One region of the Pseudoalteromonas sp. B62 genome, then DNA from elsewhere that is predicted to be linked to it. Evidence: predicted binding sites of a transcription regulator. Region 1 holds the regulator's gene; the other holds the start of a gene.
What was found. The regulator LexA, encoded in region 1, represses DNA repair genes until DNA is damaged. The targets are predictions, from matches to a motif close to TACTGTATNNNNATACAGTA.
Positions count from the first base shown of each region.

Region 2: the regulator LexA is predicted to act here: its motif matches at 8,010-8,029, upstream of P4S71_RS20235 (SulA-like leucine-rich domain-containing protein).

Region 1 is NZ_JARLVB010000002.1:1,162,243-1,172,386, reverse strand. It holds gene P4S71_RS09905 (cytochrome c oxidase subunit 3) at 1-728, opposite strand, end outside; gene P4S71_RS09900 (cytochrome c oxidase assembly protein) at 764-1,294, opposite strand; gene ctaD (cytochrome c oxidase subunit I) at 1,294-2,886, opposite strand; gene coxB (cytochrome c oxidase subunit II) at 2,886-4,028, opposite strand; gene lexA (transcriptional repressor LexA) at 4,496-5,113, opposite strand; gene P4S71_RS09880 (hypothetical protein) at 5,377-5,700, shown strand; gene P4S71_RS09875 (M12 family metallo-peptidase) at 5,724-6,866, shown strand; gene P4S71_RS09870 (PaaI family thioesterase) at 7,101-7,541, shown strand; gene P4S71_RS09865 (hypothetical protein) at 7,552-7,932, opposite strand; gene P4S71_RS09860 (TonB-dependent receptor) at 8,356-10,144, shown strand, end outside.
Region 2 is NZ_JARLVB010000002.1:3,490,430-3,500,573, forward strand. It holds gene P4S71_RS20200 (Leu/Phe/Val dehydrogenase) at 1-301, opposite strand, end outside; gene P4S71_RS20205 (fumarate hydratase) at 731-2,257, opposite strand; partial or broken gene pabB (aminodeoxychorismate synthase component I) at 2,413-3,770, shown strand; gene P4S71_RS20215 (NUDIX hydrolase) at 3,777-4,352, shown strand; gene P4S71_RS20220 (L-serine ammonia-lyase) at 4,454-5,830, shown strand; gene P4S71_RS20225 (NCS2 family permease) at 5,889-7,181, opposite strand; gene P4S71_RS20230 (tetratricopeptide repeat protein) at 7,299-7,763, shown strand; gene P4S71_RS20235 (SulA-like leucine-rich domain-containing protein) at 8,054-8,488, shown strand; gene P4S71_RS20240 (YchJ family protein) at 8,526-9,005, shown strand; gene P4S71_RS20245 (DUF6172 family protein) at 9,613-9,915, opposite strand.

The DNA.
Region 1 (10,144 bases):
CCTAGCGTTACATGCATGCCATGAAAACCAGTCAATAGAAAGAACGTATTACCGTAAATGCCCGCATCTAGCGTTAGATTAAGGTCATTATATGCATGCATGTACTCCTCAACTTGCAGCCCTAAAAAGCAAACGCCCAATAAAATAGTAGCGCCTAAAAAAACCTTAAGTGGAGTGCGTTTATTGTTTTCCATCGCTACGTGGGCAAAATGTAAAGTAACTGAGGAAGTAAGCAGTATTAAGGTATTTATAAGCGGTAAGCCTTGCCAGCCCATAGCTTGAGTAGTTTCGCCAGCAGGTGTTGAAACTAGCGGCCAAACAGCTTCAAAAGTTGGCCATAAAACCTCGTTAGTCATTGCATTATTGCCTGCGCCTCCAAGCCAAGGTACCGACAATACCCGTGCATAAAAAAGCGCACCAAAAAAGGCCATAAAAAACATAACTTCAGAAAAAATAAACCAGCTCATACCTTGTCTAAAAGAGCGATCCATTTGTGCTGAGTACAAACCTTGGTCCGACTCACTAATTACATTTTTAAACCAGCTAAACAACATATACACAAGTACAGCAATACCGGCATAAAGCAGATAAACCCCGCTACCACCTTCTTTACCTACACTCATAACTGTTAAGCCTGCCCCTACTGCAATAAAAAACAATGCAACAGCACCTACAATAGGCCACGGGCTTTGTTCTGGTACATAATAATGCTCATATTCTTGATTCATTTTATTTACTCCTAGTTTCACACTAGTTTAAAAAGCTAGTTATTACTTGCCACCAGCTGTTCACTAATATCAAATACGGTATAAGATAAAGTTAATTCTTCAATATCGCTTGGCAGTGCGGTATCAACATAAAAAAGCAATTTAAATTCAAGTTCTTCCCCTGCTTTTAGAGGTTGCTGATCAAAGCAAAAACAGGCTATTTTATGTAAATACTTTGCCGCTTTACCTGGTGAGACTGATGGTACAGCCTGCATTACTTTATCTAGGTTGCTGCTATTTTTAGCACTAAACATTACCTCACGCATTGCACCTGGTTTTACCACTACACTGTATTCTTTTGATTTAACTTCAAACGGTGCACCACTTTGTGCGTGAGTAGTAAAGCTAACGCCGACTTCTCGGTTTTGTACTATTTGTGTACTTTGCTCTGCTTGCTCAAGCGAAGGCTTTCCATTAAGCCCTGTTACATCACAAAACACGTCATACAAAGGTACTAAAGCAAAGGCAAAGGCAAACATGCCTATGCAAATAAGTACCAAACGTTTGAGTAGCGGTGTGTGTGTCATTACTTAATAACCGGCGGCGTAGAAAAAGTATGATATGGCGCTGGAGAGTCAACTTCCCACTCAAGCCCTTCTGCCCCTTCCCATACTTTTGCAGGCACTTTATCACCGCCACGCGCGCATTTAATTACCACAGCTACAAACAACAATTGCGATAAACCAAAGGCAAACCCACCAATACTTATGATTGCATTAAAGTCGGCAAATTGAAGAGCGTAATCGGGAATCCGACGCGGCATACCGGCAAGCCCTACAAAATGCATAGGAAAAAACAGTACGTTCACGCTCACCAGCGATAGCCAAAAATGCCATTTAGCCAATGTGATATTAAACATATTGCCTGTCCACTTGGGCAGCCAGTAATAGGCCCCCGCCATTATCGAAAATACAGCCCCTGTTACTAATACGTAATGAAAGTGCGCCACTACAAAATAAGTATCGTGATATTGAAAGTCAGCAGGTGTAATTGCCAGCATCAATCCCGAAAAACCACCTAAGGTAAACAGCACAATAAACGCAATACTAAAAAGCATTGGCACTTCAAAAGTTATTGAGCCTTTCCACATTGTGGCAACCCAATTAAATACTTTTACTCCTGTAGGTACCGATATAAGCATGGTCGCGTACATAAAAAACAACTCGCCAGCGACCGGCATCCCAGTAGTAAACATATGATGAGCCCATACAATAAAGCTCAATAGTGCTATGGAGGATGTGGCGTATACCATTGAGGCATAACCAAAAAGTTTTTTACGAGAAAAGGTAGGTACTATTGTAGATATAATGCCAAAGGCAGGAAGAATCATTATGTATACTTCGGGGTGACCAAAAAACCAAAAAATGTGTTGGAACATCACCGGGTCGCCACCGCCTGCGGCATCAAAAAAGCTGGTCGCAAAGTACTTATCGGTAAGTACCATAGTGACAGCCCCTGCAAGTACTGGCATTACCGCTATTAATAAAAAGGCAGTAATTAACCACGTCCATACAAATAAGGGCAACTTCATCCATGTCATGCCTGGGGCACGTAAGTTCACTATGGTTACAATCACATTGATTGCGCCCATTATTGAGCTAATTCCCATAATATGTACGGCAAATACAAACAATGCAGTATTATCATTACTGTATGTTGTGGACAGTGGTGCATAAAAAGTCCAACCAAATGCAGGACCCCCACCAGGCATAAATAACGATGCCAATAGGATTAAGAACGCAAACGGTAAAATCCAAAAGCTCCAGTTATTCATTCTTGGCAATGCCATATCTGGCGCGCCAATCATGAGTGGTATCATCCAGTTAGCAAGGCCTGTAAAGGCTGGCATAACCGCACCAAACACCATAATTAAACCATGCACTGTGGTCATTTGATTAAAAAAGTGAGGGTCGACCAACTGTAAACCTGGTTGAAATAGTTCAGCTCTGATCACCATAGCCATTGCGCCACCAATTAAGAACATGGTCAGCGAAAAAATTAAATATAAACTACCTATATCTTTATGATTAGTTGTGTAAAGCCAGCGTTTAAAACCTTTAGCTGGGTGATGAGCATGATGAGCTTCATTGGCGTTAGGTTGTTCTACTATGCTACTCATTAGTTCGCCTCCACTTTGGCATCAAGTGCTGTCTGTATTTGACTCGGTTGAATAACATCACCCGTATCATTACCCCACGCATTACGTTTATAAGTAATAACCGCAGCTAATTGCTTTATAGATAACTGCTTGGCAAAAGCTTGCATTGCCGTACCGGGTCGTCCATGGATAACTACATCAATGTGATCTTTTATATCGCCAAGCACTATCGGACTGCCTTTAAGTGCAGGAAATACACCCGGTAACCCCATGCCCGTAGGCTGATGGCACGCTGCACAATTAGCCATATATACTTGTTCGCCTAAAGTCATTAACTCTTCTTTTGGGAGGGTTTTATCAAGTAATGCGGCATCTGCTAATGCTGCTTTTTGTTTAGCCTGCTTTGCATCTGCTAACCATGTTTTAAAATCAGCCTCAGATTTAGCAACCACCACAACAGGCATGAAGCCATGATCTTTACCACACAGCTCGGCACATTGGCCTCGGTAAGTACCTTCTTCGTTAATATTGGTCCATGTTTCGTTTATAAAGCCGGGGTTCGCATCTTTTTTAACTGCAAAATCAGGTACCCACCAAGAGTGAATAACATCATCAGAAGTCATTAAAAATCGTACTTTTTGATTTATTGGCAGTACAAGAGGCTTATCAACCTCAAGTAAGTAGTTAGGGTTTTTATCTGCAAGATTCGCTATTTCATCTTGCGGGGTAGACAAAATAGAGTAGAACTCTACATCTTCGCCCATATATTCATAATGCCATTTCCATTGCGAACCCGTAATTTTAATAGTGAGATCAGCTTTGCTGGCATCTTCCATTGCAATAAGGGTTTTAGTGGCTGGTACTGCCATAGCAATTAAAATAACAAACGGAATTGCAGTCCAAAGTATTTCTACTTTAGTGCTTTCGTGAAATTGGGCAGGTACAGCCCCTTTAGATTTACGGTGATGAATAAGTGCCCAAAACATAATTGCGAACACTATCACCCCAATCACACAACATATTATAAATATGGTCATGTGCAGCTGATATACATTATTGCTTATATCGGTTACGCCTTTGCGCATATTGTATTGGCTGTTCGCCAAAACTGAGTGCGAAAAAACACATAATATAAGCCACAAGGTAGAGGTCAGTTTACCCATGTGACGGCTCCTTTGATGCTATTGCGAATGCAAAGCGAAGAGGCATACGGCTTAAACGCCAATTCGTTATTTTTATTTTTTTAGCCAATCTTATTTAATATTGATTGGTTTTGCTGCGCCAACAACGAGTTTGTGTATATTGTGTGTTCTCAAAACTAAAAAGCTGTGAGTTATTATTAGCTCAGCACATTAATAATTAGCTAAAAAACGAACAACAAGCAAGTTTTAGTATAAAAAACAATCAGGTGATATTGAGTAATTAATAAAAAGTCAGTAATCAACTAGTCAACAGGAAGTTCAAAATATGAGCAAAACAAAGGGGTTTAACGTATTCGGAGGGGGAAATATAAGTGCAAAAAAATTTACAGCTAAAATAATTAGTTGGCTGTTTACGTCATATTTTTAGTGCTAATGTTAAAACAAAAATGCGTGCTAAAAAGCACGCATTTATAAAAATAAATTAAAAACTACATCCAATCAGCGTTTCTTATAACTCCAACGGCTAAACCTTCTATATTAAAAGATTCATTTTCTAGATCAACTTCAATTGGCGAAAAGTCGTCATTCTCAGCATGCAATAATACTTTTCGGCCTGCTTTTTCAAACCGCTTTACGGTAACATCATCATCAACACGAGCAACTACAACTTGTCCATTTTCTGCAACTTGAGTTTTATGCACAGCTAACAAATCACCATCCATAATACCTATATCTTTCATGCTCATACCGTTAACGCGCAATAAAAAATCAGCAGCTGGTTTAAACATTAATGGATCAATTTTACAATGACTCTCAACGTGCTCTTGCGCCAAAATAGGCTCTCCCGCTGCGACTCGCCCGATAAGAGGTAAACCTAACTGTTCAGGCTCTTCTTCCTCAACAAGTTGAATACCTCGGCTTGCACCTGGTTTCATCTTAATAGCACCTTTTTTAGCAAGCGCTTTTAAATGCTCTTCAGCAGCATTGGCACTTTTAAAGCCTAATGTTTGTGCAATTTCAGCACGTGTAGGAGGCATACCAGTGTCTTTAATAAAAACTTTAACTAATTCGAGAATTTGAGCTTGGCGCTTCGTTAATGGTCGCATACAACTGGTTTTCCATACAGTACATTTAACTGTGAGTATATACAGTTAAATAAAAATCGCAAATTTAAATTACATTGATTGCTTGCTGTTAATAAATCACTTTTACACTTATGTAGAAACAACGACTGCTTACATAAAATAAACATTTGTATCTTTATATTTACGATTAAGGGCTAATTTGATGACAGCCACATGTTAATAAATTGAAAACAACTTATTAACATGTACACTTTATGTGTACAAACACTTAAAAGGATTATCAAATGAAAAAATATTCACCATTGTTTATTGGCTTATTGTTTAGCGGCTATGCGTATGCCCAAGTCCCACTTTTCGAAGTGCAGCACTCTAACTTTACGCAAAACATTAATAAAGAAGGTAATGCTCAATCTCAATTTGGACAACCGCTTTTCGAACTAAGCGCAAAAACCAATGCATTCTTTTTACCTGTTCAGGGAAGTGACATTGAATTTATCAAAAGTACAGCAAGTACATCAGCAACTGGTAACTTAATTTGGGTAGGTAAAAGCTTAGATGGTGACGAAGTAACACTGATAAAATCTACAAAGGGATTTCTGGTACGATAAAGGTAAATGAACATGTTTATAAATTGCAACCGAATAAACATTCTGGTCATAATTTTATTGAATTAGATCCTGCCAAGCAACCTGCTGAGCATGCACCCGATTATCAGCAATCTAGCAACACTATTTCAATCAGTGAACAAATTTTAACAGAACAAAGCTTCCAAACAGCTATGGCAACTAACGCGCAAAGCAATATTAGCTTACTCGTTTTATACACCCCAGCCGCAGAACAAAAATCTAGTGATATTAATAGCTTGATTGATCTTGCAATAGTAGAGACTAATCAGGGTTACCAAAACTCAGGTGTCAACGCAGTTGTTAGTTTGGCCCATGTAAGCCGAGTTAATTATACTGAAGCTACAAATTCAGGTACGGATTTAAATCGTTTAGCTACCAAAAACGATGGTTATATGGATGAAGCGCACACACTACGAGATCAATACGGTGCTGATGTAGTCATATTAATAAACGACGTTAACGGCTACTGTGGCCAAGCCAAAGCAATTGGTGCAAATGCTAACAGCGCATTTGCGATGGTTGATTATGACTGTGCAACCGGCTATTACTCTTTCGGTCATGAAATTGGTCATTTACAAGGTGCTCGTCATAACCCTGAAAACGATCCATCAACATCTCCTTATTCGTTCGGCCATGGTTATCAGCAACCTCAATCACAATGGCGTTCAGTAATGGCTTATAACTGCACAAATAACTGCACAAGAATCAATTACTGGTCAAATCCAAACAAATCATACAGCGGAAGTGTTATGGGAACTCCATCAAAACACGATAACGCTAGAGTCTTAAATTTAACAAACCCCACAATTGCAAATTTTAGATCTGCATCTAGCCCACCGGTAAATAACAATACACTGCAAAATAACCAATCTATCGTTGTTAGTGGTGATCGAAACAGTGAGCAATTGTTTACTTTTACAGTGCCAAGTGAAGCTGAGCAAGTCACATTTTCGACCTCTAATGGCACTGGGGATGTTGACCTACATGTAAAATATAATGCAATTGCAACGAGCAGTAACTACGATTGCCGACCGTATAAAAACGGAAATAATGAAAGCTGTAGCGACACCCGCACTGGTAATTACTCTATTATGATTAAAGGCTACAGTGCTTTTAGTAATGTCGAGTTAATAGCTAGTTACCAATAAAAGATCTGGCTAAGTATAAGCAAGTAACATTATGCTGCTTGCTTATATTTAGCCTAGGGCGATTTCTTCTTTACTGCTCGATTATATCAATAAACTACGATATCCCTATTATTACTTCTTACTATCCGCCTCACGCTATCTGGCTATAAATTTAGATCCACTTTTTTATTTTCATTATCTTAACTTTATGAAAATATAAGCCATATTTTTACTACTATTTTAAAAGGTAAGCTTATGAGTATTTGGTATCAACCTGTTACTTTAGAGTTTTGCAAACAGCTAGATGAGGGTATAAACGGCCAAGGTACACTAATGAAAACCATGGGAATTGAAATTACCGAAATTGGTGATGATTACCTCGTAGCAACTATGCCTGCCATACCAGCGCATCATAATCCAATGGGCATGGTGCATGGAGGAGCCAACGTAGTGCTTGCCGAAACAGTGGCAAGTTATGCAGCTAACTTCGTAGTCGACTTCACTCAGTTTTATTGTGTCGGACAAGAAATTAGCGCCAGTCACTTAAAAGCATCTCGTAATGGTACTTTAACAGCCACCGCAAAAGCGTTTCATATTGGTAAGCGTAGTTCAGTCTGGGAAATAAAAATTACTAATAGTCGAAACGAGCTTTGCTGCGTATCAAGAATGACCGCAGCCGTAGTAGAGCGAAGATAATTACTTACTGTTACTTTTCGATTGGGTAAATTGTAATTTCCATACCCGCACCAATAGCAGATATACGTAATAATGTATCTGCATCTAAAGCTTGGTTAAAACACTTAGGCGATGTGCCTGATTCAAAACCAATATCAAATGTTCTACGTGAACAACTTAGCCATTGCTTTAACGCATTACGCGAACACGATTCAATAAGCTCACAGATATGGTTAATTGCTTTATCTGGTGTACCTACTTCACCTGTAGCTTCAATGCGGGCTAACTGACGGTATTCGTCTTTGTCATAATGTAAAACTGTAGCGACTTTTTTTAAGTCTGCCACTAGCACGCTAATATCCTGCTTTGATTCAAGCTCTAGATCTACATTTAAAAATTGAATTTCCGACATTGTTTAGTATTTATCCTCTAATGATTACACCGCAAACTTTAACGCAGTTTTACTTTTATACCAAATCAACTATGTAATATAAGCTGTTTTATATGGTAAATAGATAGTTTTACGCATTTATAATCCATTATTTAATATTTATCATTTTTAAGTACAAACAATACTTTTTTATAAACTCCATGGCCTGTTGACCTTTGAGGATTAAAATTAAGTGAATTATTGTTTAAAAAAGTATAAAAAATAACCTTGACTTTTATATGCCACCGGTGGCATTTTAAATATGCGGGTTAAATACACTGTTTAAAGAGGTGTATTTAAATAAAGCCAAACACACCTCACTCATATTTACGCTTACTTATAACACAAAAAATAAGTGCAAAATCTGAACTGAGTGGCATTACCTAAATTCAGCAGGAACACACAATGAAAACGTCAAAAAGATTCACTCTCAGGCCACTTAATTACATTATTAGTGCATTATTAATTAGCACGACAGCTCAAATCAGTGCTGAAGAAGCCGAACAAACAAATATAAAAAAGAAAAGTGAAATTGAGTTAATCGAAGTTACAGGCTTTAGATCATCACTTAATAAATCGCTGGCTACCAAAAGGTTTGAAGTAAATACCACGGAATCAATTGCAGCCGAAGACATTGGTAAATTTCCAGATTTAAATATCGCAGAGTCACTACAGCGAATCCCTGGTGTCGCAATTTCGCGAGAAGGAGGAGAAGGACGTCAAATTACTCTACGTGGTTTAGGCCCATCTTTTACCCGCTCAACCCTTAATGGTATGGAAGTTCCTGCTAGTACAGATGGGACTGATTCGGGTGGTGGTGTAAATGGCGGCAGAGCATTTGACTTCAACGTTTTTGCATCAGAGCTATTCAATCGCGTTGATATTCAAAAATCACCAACAGCTGCAACCGAAGAAGGAGGTATTGCAGGTACTGTCGATATGTATTCAGCAAAACCTTTTGATTCCCCCGGTCTTCATGTAGCTGCGTCGGCACAGGCAGGCTATAACGATTTAACAGAAGAGACAGACCCTAGAATGGTATTTATGATCAGTAATACATTTGCTGACGATACCTTTGGGGCTTTATTCTCTGTCGCTAAATCAGAGCGCACAGTTCGCCAAGAAGGTTTTGGTACCGTTCGCTGGACAACCCCCGTCAAAGACGGCGGCGGTGTCTATGCTGACACATCAAATACTGACGTTATTGGCACAGCTGATGTGGGAAATTGTGAATTTGAAGGTGAGCAAGTTGATGATGTAAATTGCCTATGGACTCCTCGACTTCCCCGCCCTGATTTTTTTGGTAATGAACAAGATAGATTAGGTTTTACAGGCTCATTACAGTATGCGCCTAACGATGACTTAGTAATTACCTTCGATACCTTGCATTCTACCCTCGACAACAGTCGTACGATGTATAATTTCTTCGAAATGTTCAGAAATACATTTAGCGAGATCACTCCAGACTCTATTACAGTTGCCGAAAATGGAAAACAAATTCAGGCAGGTACATTTAGTGGAGTAAAGTCCCGTGCAGAAAGCCGTCAACAGGTATCTAAAACAAAATTTAAACAGTATGTGTTATCTGGTAAATACCACCTATCTGACTACTTAAAATTAGATGCAATGATCGGCACCGCTGAGTCAAATGCTCGCTCTGAGCAATATCGTTATAATATGACCAGCAATACACCTCATACCGTCTCAATTGATTTTGGAAATAGCGCAAATACTGCAGTGATGGATTATGGCTATGATAATTTAGATGCAAGTTCATTTAATTTAACAGACGGTCGACTTCGTGCTACGGATGTACTCAGAAAAAATGATACTGCCAAATTAGATTTAACTTACGAAACAGACTTTATGAGCATTAAAGGTGGGATTGCTTATAACGATAGAACAGTAAACTATGATGAATCGCAAATTAATGGATTTCCGGATCAAGAGTCAGCCGTCGGCTTTTCACAATTAATGCCTTACGATGATTATGGTTCAGGCTATGATGGTACGTTGCCGCAATTTATTGTGGCCGATTTTGATGCAATTGAATCACAACTACTCAATAAAGAGTGGACGGCGCGAAGTGCACAAAGCTGGGAAGTTGAAGAGGAAACCATCGCTGCTTATATTCAATCAGATTTTGAATATGAAATATCTGATATGCTCCTACGAACAAATGTAGGCTTACGTT
Region 2 (10,144 bases), 2.3 Mb from region 1:
GGCCAAATGCACGGAATAATTGCTCAGATTTAATTTTTTTCGCATTACCTATAATTACAGATTTACCGCCACCAAAGGGTAAGCGCGCAACTGCATTTTTATAAGTCATGCCCTTTGATAAACGTAGCACGTCATAAACAGCATCTTCGTCGTTTGCATAATCCCACATTCTACATCCGCCAACTGCAGGACCTAGGTTGGTATTATGTACAGCAATAATTGCTTTTAAACCCGACTCTTCATCAGAACAAAAAACCACTTGTTCATGGTTATCAAATTCAACTCGATTAAACACAGCCACTTAAAATACTCCGAAATAGTTAACCCGTGAGAGGGTATGCGCGCTGGAAATTGCCGAGACTTTATCACTTCATATACGTGTTCGCTATACTCACAGATGATAAAACCAATGAAAACATTAAGCTTAAATTAAATAACCTAATTAAAACTTTTATATAGATAAAAAATTTACAAAACCGTCATTTTTAAGTTTTAAATACTATAAATATAAGAACCACACCGACTTACGTTTACGTGAACGTAATACAATTGTTGCATGTAAAGTTTAATATACAAGTGCTACCTGGCCGCTACGTACCGCTGCCTATAGGTTTCCAGTAAAAAGTAAGCTTTTTCGCAAACTGGTCAGAGCTGTAAACTTGCTAATAACTCTATTTAAAAAACAAAAAAGCGAGCACTAGGCTCGCTTTTTAAAAATACAAAACGTACGTTATTTTAGCTTGCTATCAAGCTCTTCAATTTTAGCTTTCCAGATAGCAGGGCCTTGTGTATGCGCATTGGCGCCTTCACTGTCTACTGCAACAGTCACTGGCATATCTTCTACTTCAAATTCGTAAATAGCTTCCATACCTAAATCTTCAAAAGCTACAACACGCGCTTTTTTAATCGCTTTAGATACTAAGTAAGCTGCGCCGCCTACAGCCATCAAATAAACAGATTTATGCTCTTTAATAGACTCAACCGTTGCAGGGCCACGTTCAGCTTTGCCAATCATGCCTACAATGCCTGTTTTTTCTAGCATCATATCGGTAAATTTATCCATGCGAGTGGCTGTTGTAGGGCCAGCAGGACCTACTGCTTCATCGCGTACCGCATCCACAGGGCCTACGTAATAAATAAATTTATTATCAAAGTCTACGCCCTCAGGTAAACCTTCACCTGAATTGATCATATCTTGCAAACGTTTATGCGCTGCATCACGACCTGTTAAAATAGTACCCGAAAGTAAAACGGTTTCACCCATTTTCCATTCTTGAACATCTTTTTTAGTCAGTGTATTTAAATCAACACGACGTGTGCCTTCGCCTACTTCAAATGTTACTTGTGGCCAATCTTCTAGTTTAGGTGCTTTTAAATTAGCAGGGCCAGAACCGTCAAGCGTAAAATGTACATGGCGAGTTGCCGCACAATTTGGGATCATTACTACAGGTTTTGAAGCTGCATGCGTTGGTGCTGTTTTAATTTTAACATCAACAACCGTTGTTAAACCGCCTAAGCCTTGTGCGCCAATACCTAATTTATTAGCACGATCAAAAATTTCTAAACGCAGTTTTTCTTCAGTTGTCTCTGCGCCGCGTTCCATTAGTTCATGGATATCAACCGGATCCATTAACGACTCTTTAGCCATTACTGCTGCTTTTTCAGCCGTACCACCAATACCTATACCTAGCATGCCTGGCGGACACCAACCAGCACCCATTGTTGGTAGTGTTTTTTCTACCCATGCAGCAACATCATCTGACGGGTTTAACATAACCATTTTACTTTTGTTTTCAGAGCCGCCGCCTTTTGCCGCAACCATTACTTCTACTTTTCCACCCGCTACTAAATCAATATGCACAACCGAAGGCGTATTATCTTTAGTATTTTTACGCGTACCAGCAGGGTCTGCAACAATAGATGCACGTAAAGGGTTATCTGGATTTAAATATGCACGACGAGTACCTTCATCAACCATTTGTTGAACGGTTAAATCTGTTTTATCCCACTTAACATCCATACCTACTTTAACAAAACAGGTAATAATACCGGTGTCTTGGCAAAGTGGACGCTTGCCTTCAGCCGACATGCGTGAGTTAATTAAAATTTGTGCAATGGCGTCTTTAGCCGCTTTACTTTGTTCTTTGTTGTACGCTTTTTCGAGTGCTTGAACAAAATCAAGTGGGTGATAGAACGAAATATATTGCAATGCATCTTCAATGCTATCAATAAAGTCTTGCTGACAAATTGTACTCATAGTGGTTCCTTAAGTTACCGTTACGCGTTGTCGCGTAATCTAAATCAAACCGGTGACGGTGGTTTGCACTGTTTTTTGCAGCTTAGTGCTGCCAAAAAATTTGACTTATGATACCCTCCCAGCCCGTTTCGAGCCAGTTCTTAAAGGGGCAGTAAATGCTAAACAATAAAAAAAATTGTATTAAATTAGGCATAACACAAAACTGCATTGACGTTTTTGCGCATTTTTCACATTTGCCTTACGCAATTCTATTAGATTCTGCAAATAGTAATCATATAAACAGCCGTTTTGATATTGTTGCTATTGAGCCGCAAAGTACCCTTGAAGTAAAAAATAATAAAAGCTTTTTAAATAATATAGAAAGTAGTGATAACTGCTTTGAAATTATGAATAATGAGCTTTCGCATCTTGCTAAAACAAAAGCCGATTACGATTTACCCTTTAATGGCGGCTGGCTTGGCTACTTTGGCTACGACTTAGGGCGTACAATTGAAAACATCCCCACTCATGCTATTGAAGACATTAATCTTCCCCAAATGGCTATTGGCCTTTACTTAGATGCCCTTATTTACGACAAACAGCAACAAAGCTGGTTTTATATATCGCAGCCAAACACCGATCGATTAGCGCTTTATGAGCAATATTTAAATACGCACGCTAACTCCCAAGTTAATACGCAGTCCTTTGCCCTAAACAGCGACTGGCAATCAAATATGAGCGAAACGGAGTACGCTGCAAAGTTTGCCCAAATTGAGGAGTATCTAAAAAGTGGCGATTGTTACCAAATTAATTTAGCACAGCGCTTTAACGCTCAGTTTGAAGGCTCCCCTTGGGCAGCTTATATTAAACTGCGTGAGGCAAATAAAGCGCCATTTTCGAGCTTTATAAATCACCCTCAAGGGGCAATTTTATCAATTTCCCCTGAGCGCTTTATATCAGTAAATAATAACGTTGTAGAAACCAAACCTATTAAAGGCACACTGCCGCGAAAAGCGGATGCGCTGGAAGATCAACGCCAAGCCCAAATACTCGCAGCATCAGATAAAGATCGCGCTGAAAATGTCATGATTGTTGATTTACTGCGTAACGACTTAGGCAAAGTGGCAAAACCTGGCAGCGTTCACGTCCCTTCTCTTTTTGCTATTGAAAGCTTTCCGGCAGTGCATCATTTAGTAAGCACGGTAACCTCTGAACTTGATGAAGGTAAAACAGCCGTCGATCAGCTAAAAGCGGCTTTCCCGGGGGCTCAATTACCGGTGCGCCCAAAATTAGAGCGATGGAAATAATTGAAGAGCTAGAACCACATCGCCGCAGCATTTATTGTGGTTCGATTGGTTATTTAAGTGCGTGTGGAAACATGGACACCAATATCACTATTCGCACCTTGGTGTGCCATAAAACGCAAATTTACTGCTGGGCAGGTGGCGGAATAGTCGCTGATTCTAAAGTCGAATTGGAATATCAAGAAACTTACGATAAAGTAAATAAAATCCTTCCTTTATTAAAACAGTAGGTCGCTTTGAATAGTGAACACATTATGGCGCGGTTTTTGTTAAGCCCTACAGCTGCGCCAAACCAGTTAAAAGACACGCGTAAAAAGCGCGCTAGCGCTGTTATGCTGCCCATTATTGATATAGATAACCATGCACACATTTTACTGTGTAAACGCCCTACTTATTTACACCATCACCCTGGGGAGATTTGTTTGCCCGGGGGTAAGTTTGAAGTAAGCGACATTACCCTTCGCACCACAGCCCTTCGCGAACTAAAAGAAGAGCTAAATATTGCCCAAAATAACGTTAATGTATTAGGTCACTTACCTGAGTATTCAACATTAACGGGTTTTAGTATTAGCCCCTATGTGGGTTTACTCAAAAAAGACACCAAATGGGAAAATGACTATAATGAAGTACAAGCGAGCTTTTTACTCTCTGTCACTGAGTTAAATAACGAAGCTAATTGGCAACCCTTACCTTTTCAACGATTTGGGAAAACGGTTATTTTGCAAGGTTTTAAAACGCCACATGGTTTACTTTGGGGTGCGACTGCAAACATTATAAAAAACTTTACAAAACAACTCGCCTTACCAGTTTAAATCTTCGTTATTAATAGTTACACAATCACAATTCCACGTTATCATGCTCGACCGTTCAAAGAGCAGCTTCGTGCTGATAAAACAAAGTAGAGACACACATTATGATCAGTGCATTTGATATGTTTAGCATTGGTATTGGCCCTTCGTCATCACACACCGTTGGCCCAATGCGCGCATCACGCTTATTTGTTAATGACCTACAAGAACAACAATTATTAGCAAATGTTACCGATATTAAAGTAGAGCTTTATGGCTCTTTGGGTCAAACAGGTGTTGGCCATGGTTCGGGTAAAGCCGTAATTCTTGGTTTAGCCGGTTATGACCCTGAAACTATAGATGCCGATTTAGTCGACGACATTTTAGCGACCATCGAACAAGATCAGGTTATTTATTTAAACAAAACACACAAAGCTAAGTTTCCAAAACAAGGCGCTATTGTTTTTCATCGTCGCAAAACGCTGCCTAAGCACTCTAATGCAATGGAAATTATCGCCTCAAACAACGGCGAAAAAGTTTACAGCAAAGTATATTACTCTATTGGCGGTGGCTTTATTGTTACTGACGAAGAGTTTGAAAACGAAAAACAAGCAGCCCTCGATATTAGAGAAGAAAACCCAGCTCCTTTCCCTTTCAGTAGCGCAAAAGAGCTACTAGAGATGTGTAAAGAGTCAGGGCTTAGTGTTTCAAGCTTGATGATGAAGAACGAAAAAACACTGCGCACTGAAGATGAAATAAAAGACACGCTGTTTCATATCTGGAAAGTAATGATGGCCTGTATTGACCGTGGTATGCGTACCGAAGGTATCCTACCTGGCGGCTTAAAAGTAAAGCGCCGTGCGCCAAGCCTATACTTAAAACTAAATATAGAGGTCAGTAACGACCCACTTCGTGCAATGGACTGGGTTGATTTATTTGCCCTTGCCGTAAACGAAGAAAATGCGGCAGGTGGCCGTGTAGTTACCGCACCAACTAATGGTGCTGCGGGGATTTTACCAGCTGTACTTATGTACTATCACACATTTGTGAAAGAAGTAGACCGCGATATAGCCACACGTTATTTATTAACGGCTGCTGCTATTGGTATTTTATATAAAAAGAATGCCTCTATATCGGGTGCTGAAGTAGGTTGCCAAGGTGAAGTTGGCGTTGCGTGCTCTATGGCAGCAGGCGCATTAACAGAAATTGTTGGTGGCAATGTTGTGCAAGTAGAAAACGCAGCAGAAATTGGTATGGAACATAATTTAGGCCTCACGTGCGACCCTGTTGGTGGCTTAGTACAAGTACCGTGTATTGAACGTAATGCAATGGGCGCGATTAAAGCAATTAATGCCTCACGTTTAGCTATTCGTGGCAGTGGCGAGCAAAAGGTATCACTTGATAAAGTGATTAAAACCATGCTTGAAACCGGCAACGATATGAAAACCAAATACAAAGAAACCGCTCGCGGTGGATTGGCTGTTAATATTATTGAATGTTAAAAATAACTAAAAAAGGCCATACAAATTTGTATGGCCTTTTTTATCTAGCTGTATCAATTTAAGACAAAAATGCAAATTTAATAATAAACAGTGCCGTTAAAATCCATACGCTAATTGTGACTTCGTCTTGCTTACCACACAACACTTTTACTACAGTATAAGATATAAAACCAAGTGCTATACCATGAGCAATTGAAAACGTTAATGGCGTCATCAGTAAAACGACTGTAACGGGAATGGCATCGGTCATATCATCCCAATTAACAAACTTCAGATTTTGTAGCATTAAAACTGCAACATATAAAATGGCTCCAGCGGTTGCGTAAGCTGGTACCATTTGCGCAAGTGGTGCAAAAAACATCATAAGTAAAAAGCAAATACCTACCACAACTGCTGTTAAACCAGTACGCCCACCTACAGATACACCTGCAACAGACTCTATATAAGATGTTGTAGTAGAAGTGCCCAACATAGCGCCTGCAATTGTTGCTGTACTGTCAGCACTTAGCGCTCTTCCTAACCGAGGCATATTTCCTTTTTCATCAGCAAGCCCTGCTTTTTGAGTAACTGCAACTAAAGTACCCGAGGTATCAAATAAATCCACAAACAAAAATGCGAAAATAACGCTCAACATAGATAATTCAAGTGCAGCACCAAAATCAAGCTGCATAAAAGTAGGTAAAATAGAAGGAGGCGTAGCAACAATTCCATGGTATTCAACAAGCCCTAAAGCCAGTGCGATACAGGTCACTAATAAAATACTAATTAATACACCACTTTTAAAGTTACGATATAAAAGCGCAGCAATAATAAAAAAGCTGAAAATAGCTAATAATGGGCCAGCTGAAGTTATATCACCTAATTGTACTAACGTTGCAGGGCTGGCAACGATGATGCCCGCATTTTTAAGAGCAATTAAAGCTAAAAATGCGCCAATACCCGTTGCAATGGCCCGCTTTAAAACCAAAGGAATGGCATTAATAATCCACTCACGAACTTTAAACAGGCTTAGAAGTAAAAATATACACCCAGACATAAAAACAGCACCTAATGCCGCCTGCCATGTGTAACCCATCCCTAATACAACACCATATGTAAAAAATGCATTTAACCCCATTCCAGGCGCTAATGCTAAAGGATAATTAGCCCACAATCCCATAATAAAACAACCAATAGCAGCTGCAATACAAGTTGCTACAAAAGCAGCTCCCTGATCCATTCCAGCCTCTGCTAACATGGCAGGGTTAACAAATACAATGTAAACCATTGTGATAAATGTAGTAATACCCGCAATGCATTCACGGCGGACTGATGAGCCATTCTCACTAATTTTAAATAAAGCTTCGAGCATAATAGACTTATGGTTGTAAAAAGTGGCAATATTTTAACATAAAAATCATCTTTTACAGGACATTTTACCTTGCGATATACTAAACTATTGACTTAGTTACATAACGAATGAGTGAGCATGATAAAAACAACACCGACAGGCCAAGATTTAGAGCAGCAGTTAGACAATATACTGTCCTTTGTCACGCAACCTAGCGACACTAACTCAACGCCAACTAACGAAAATAGTCAGCAAAATACACTGAACAAAGCACTGTATTATTTAAAAAACAATCAAAATGCACTTGCTGCGAAGTGGATGCGTTTAGCTGCGATGTCTGGAGAACTTCGAGCACAATTTTACTTAGGACTATTTTTTGTAAAAGGCCAAGGTGTTCCGCAAAGTGTATTTCATGCAGTTGCATGGCTAAGCTTATCAAGTAGTCAAGGTCACGAGCCAGCAACTACTGCATTAACTGACTTGCGTAAACACATTGAAACTAAACGCTTTAAAGATGCCCAATGCTACGCTGCAAGTTTATATGAACAAATTCACCAATTGCAGTTTTCTCACCTAATACCAAATAACGCTAACGAAGAGTAAATTACACATACGAAACTATGCTGTAATTTACACATGAAATCATTATTTAAAGCTGCCATATCAACCTTCAACAGGTGTATACAGTATTCAACACAATAATGCACAGTTGGAAACAACAACATAAAGGTAAATTTAAATCATTAAATATTAATAACTTAAAAAAATGACAATTTAAAAAAAGTCTAAATCTTAAATTATCGTACAAAAAAATAGCAAAAAACACTTGCACACAAACACTGTATAAACTACTGTATGTGAATACTGTATAAAAACCCAGTGAGTGAAGCGATATGTTACAACCAATTACCGTACGAACAGTTAAAAGCTACCAACAAGACAATAAAAGCGATTGTGTTAATTTAATTGAAATTGAAGATGAAATTTCGGCAACATTTGAGCTATTAAAAGTATTACATCAATACAATAGCTTAAATGCTTGGACATTATTAATCGCACCCGATCACGTCCCTAGTAAAGCGCTACTTGATTCGTGCTCTATCGATACGAGTAAATTACTCGTTATTAGACAAAAACACTTAGTGAATCTAGAGTACGTATTAAATTCGGCTTTACACAACGGTAATTTTGCAGCTGTAATTACTTGGACTGATATAGTTAATAACCAGCTATTAACTAGCTTATCTCTGGATATGAGTAAAACAAATACAAAGTTATATTGCTTCACGAAAAACAAACAAACCACAGAGATATTACTAGCTCAATAATCTTGTTAAACTAACATTTTAGCTTTACACCAAAATTATGACCTCACTGAATAAAACATTATGTCTTTGTGGCAGCCAACAAAATTATGTTGACTGCTGCGAACCTTTTCATTTGGCAATACAGCATCCTCAAACACCAGAGCTACTTATGCGCTCTCGTTATAGTGCTTATGCACTCAAAAATGCTAAGTATATTTATCAAACATATACAACAGATAAACAGCCCGAAAACCCCGTTAAAGAAATTAAAGAATTTGCAGATGGTTGCCGCTTTATAAAACTGACAATTATAGATTCAGGCCACGATGATAGTCAGGGTTTTGTAGAATTTAAAGCGCACTACTTTTATGATAATTTATACTGTGAATTGCACGAACAATCAAAATTCATTAAAGAAAAAAATCAGTGGAAATATTCTGACGGCGTTATATTACCTGTTGCAGATATAAAAATTGGCAGGAACGATGATTGCCCATGTGGCAGTGCTAAAAAGTATAAAAAGTGCCACAGCCTATAAACCTCAACTTACCCAGGCATCAGGTATTTTGAAACACACTAATTAGTTAAATAATATGTACTCTAGTTTTGTACATATTATTTAACTTAATGTGGCGCATACGCACGAAAAGTTATTTATTTCCAAAAAACTCAGCGTCTCTAAATAAAATTTTTATACCAATCTGCTTATGTATGGGGTCTATTTAACGTTAAGAAAATTACGCTAGAACTAGGCAAAAGTTTTTGTATCTAGTTGTTCTAAATAAAAAATTTTTAACGACGTTATAGTGCAATTTAATTCGTTAAATTGATCAAAGATTTATGCAGGTTGGTATTATAGGGTTATGAGATAATTTATATTGTTCAAATACTTATACCAACTCTTTTAATTAAGTGATCTATTTTTAGATAACAGAGTCGTGTCGATAACAAGACAAAAAATCGTTATTTAATTGTCCTATATCAGAAATTTTTAACCCCGTTAGCGTCAGATTTAATCCCTCAAACTGATTAAGCATGATTGCGGATTGGTTGGTTAGTATTATTCAGATTGATATTAAAACCCACATAACAAAAATGGACCACTTGGGTCCATCTCTACTTTACGAGTACTTAAAATTTAAGAGTTACTCGTCGTCATCTAAATCAGCTTGTTGACGCTGTGCCGGCTTTGCTAAAATCTCTACGTAGAAAGACTTTAAATCTTGCTTTTCGATGTCGCTGATATGATTGCTAATCTCTGCAACGTGCACTACTTGAGCATCTTCAGCTGTATTACCAAACTTACAGTCAAATGCCCAGTAATCAGCATCTTCAGGTAGCGTTTTATTACGTTCTCTTTTCAAATATTTTTTCACTTCGTGCTTTGCAGCATCGACCATACGAGGGTATTTGATTTTCTCGTGATTCAGCGTGAATGTTTTCTTCATTACGTTCCTAATTACCTTGGTTTAATGATAACGGCATTTCATGTCATACCATTTGACATCATTATAGCAATTGCATTAAATTTTTGGATGGTTTTTTTAAACTAAATCAATTTTTAGGCAATTAACATTATAAATAGCTACAAAGCCTCTCTTTTTAGCCATCATTATTATAAAAATGACCATTTAAAGCTTGTTTTACTGGGCCTGACATAAGCTGATTTGAAATCGT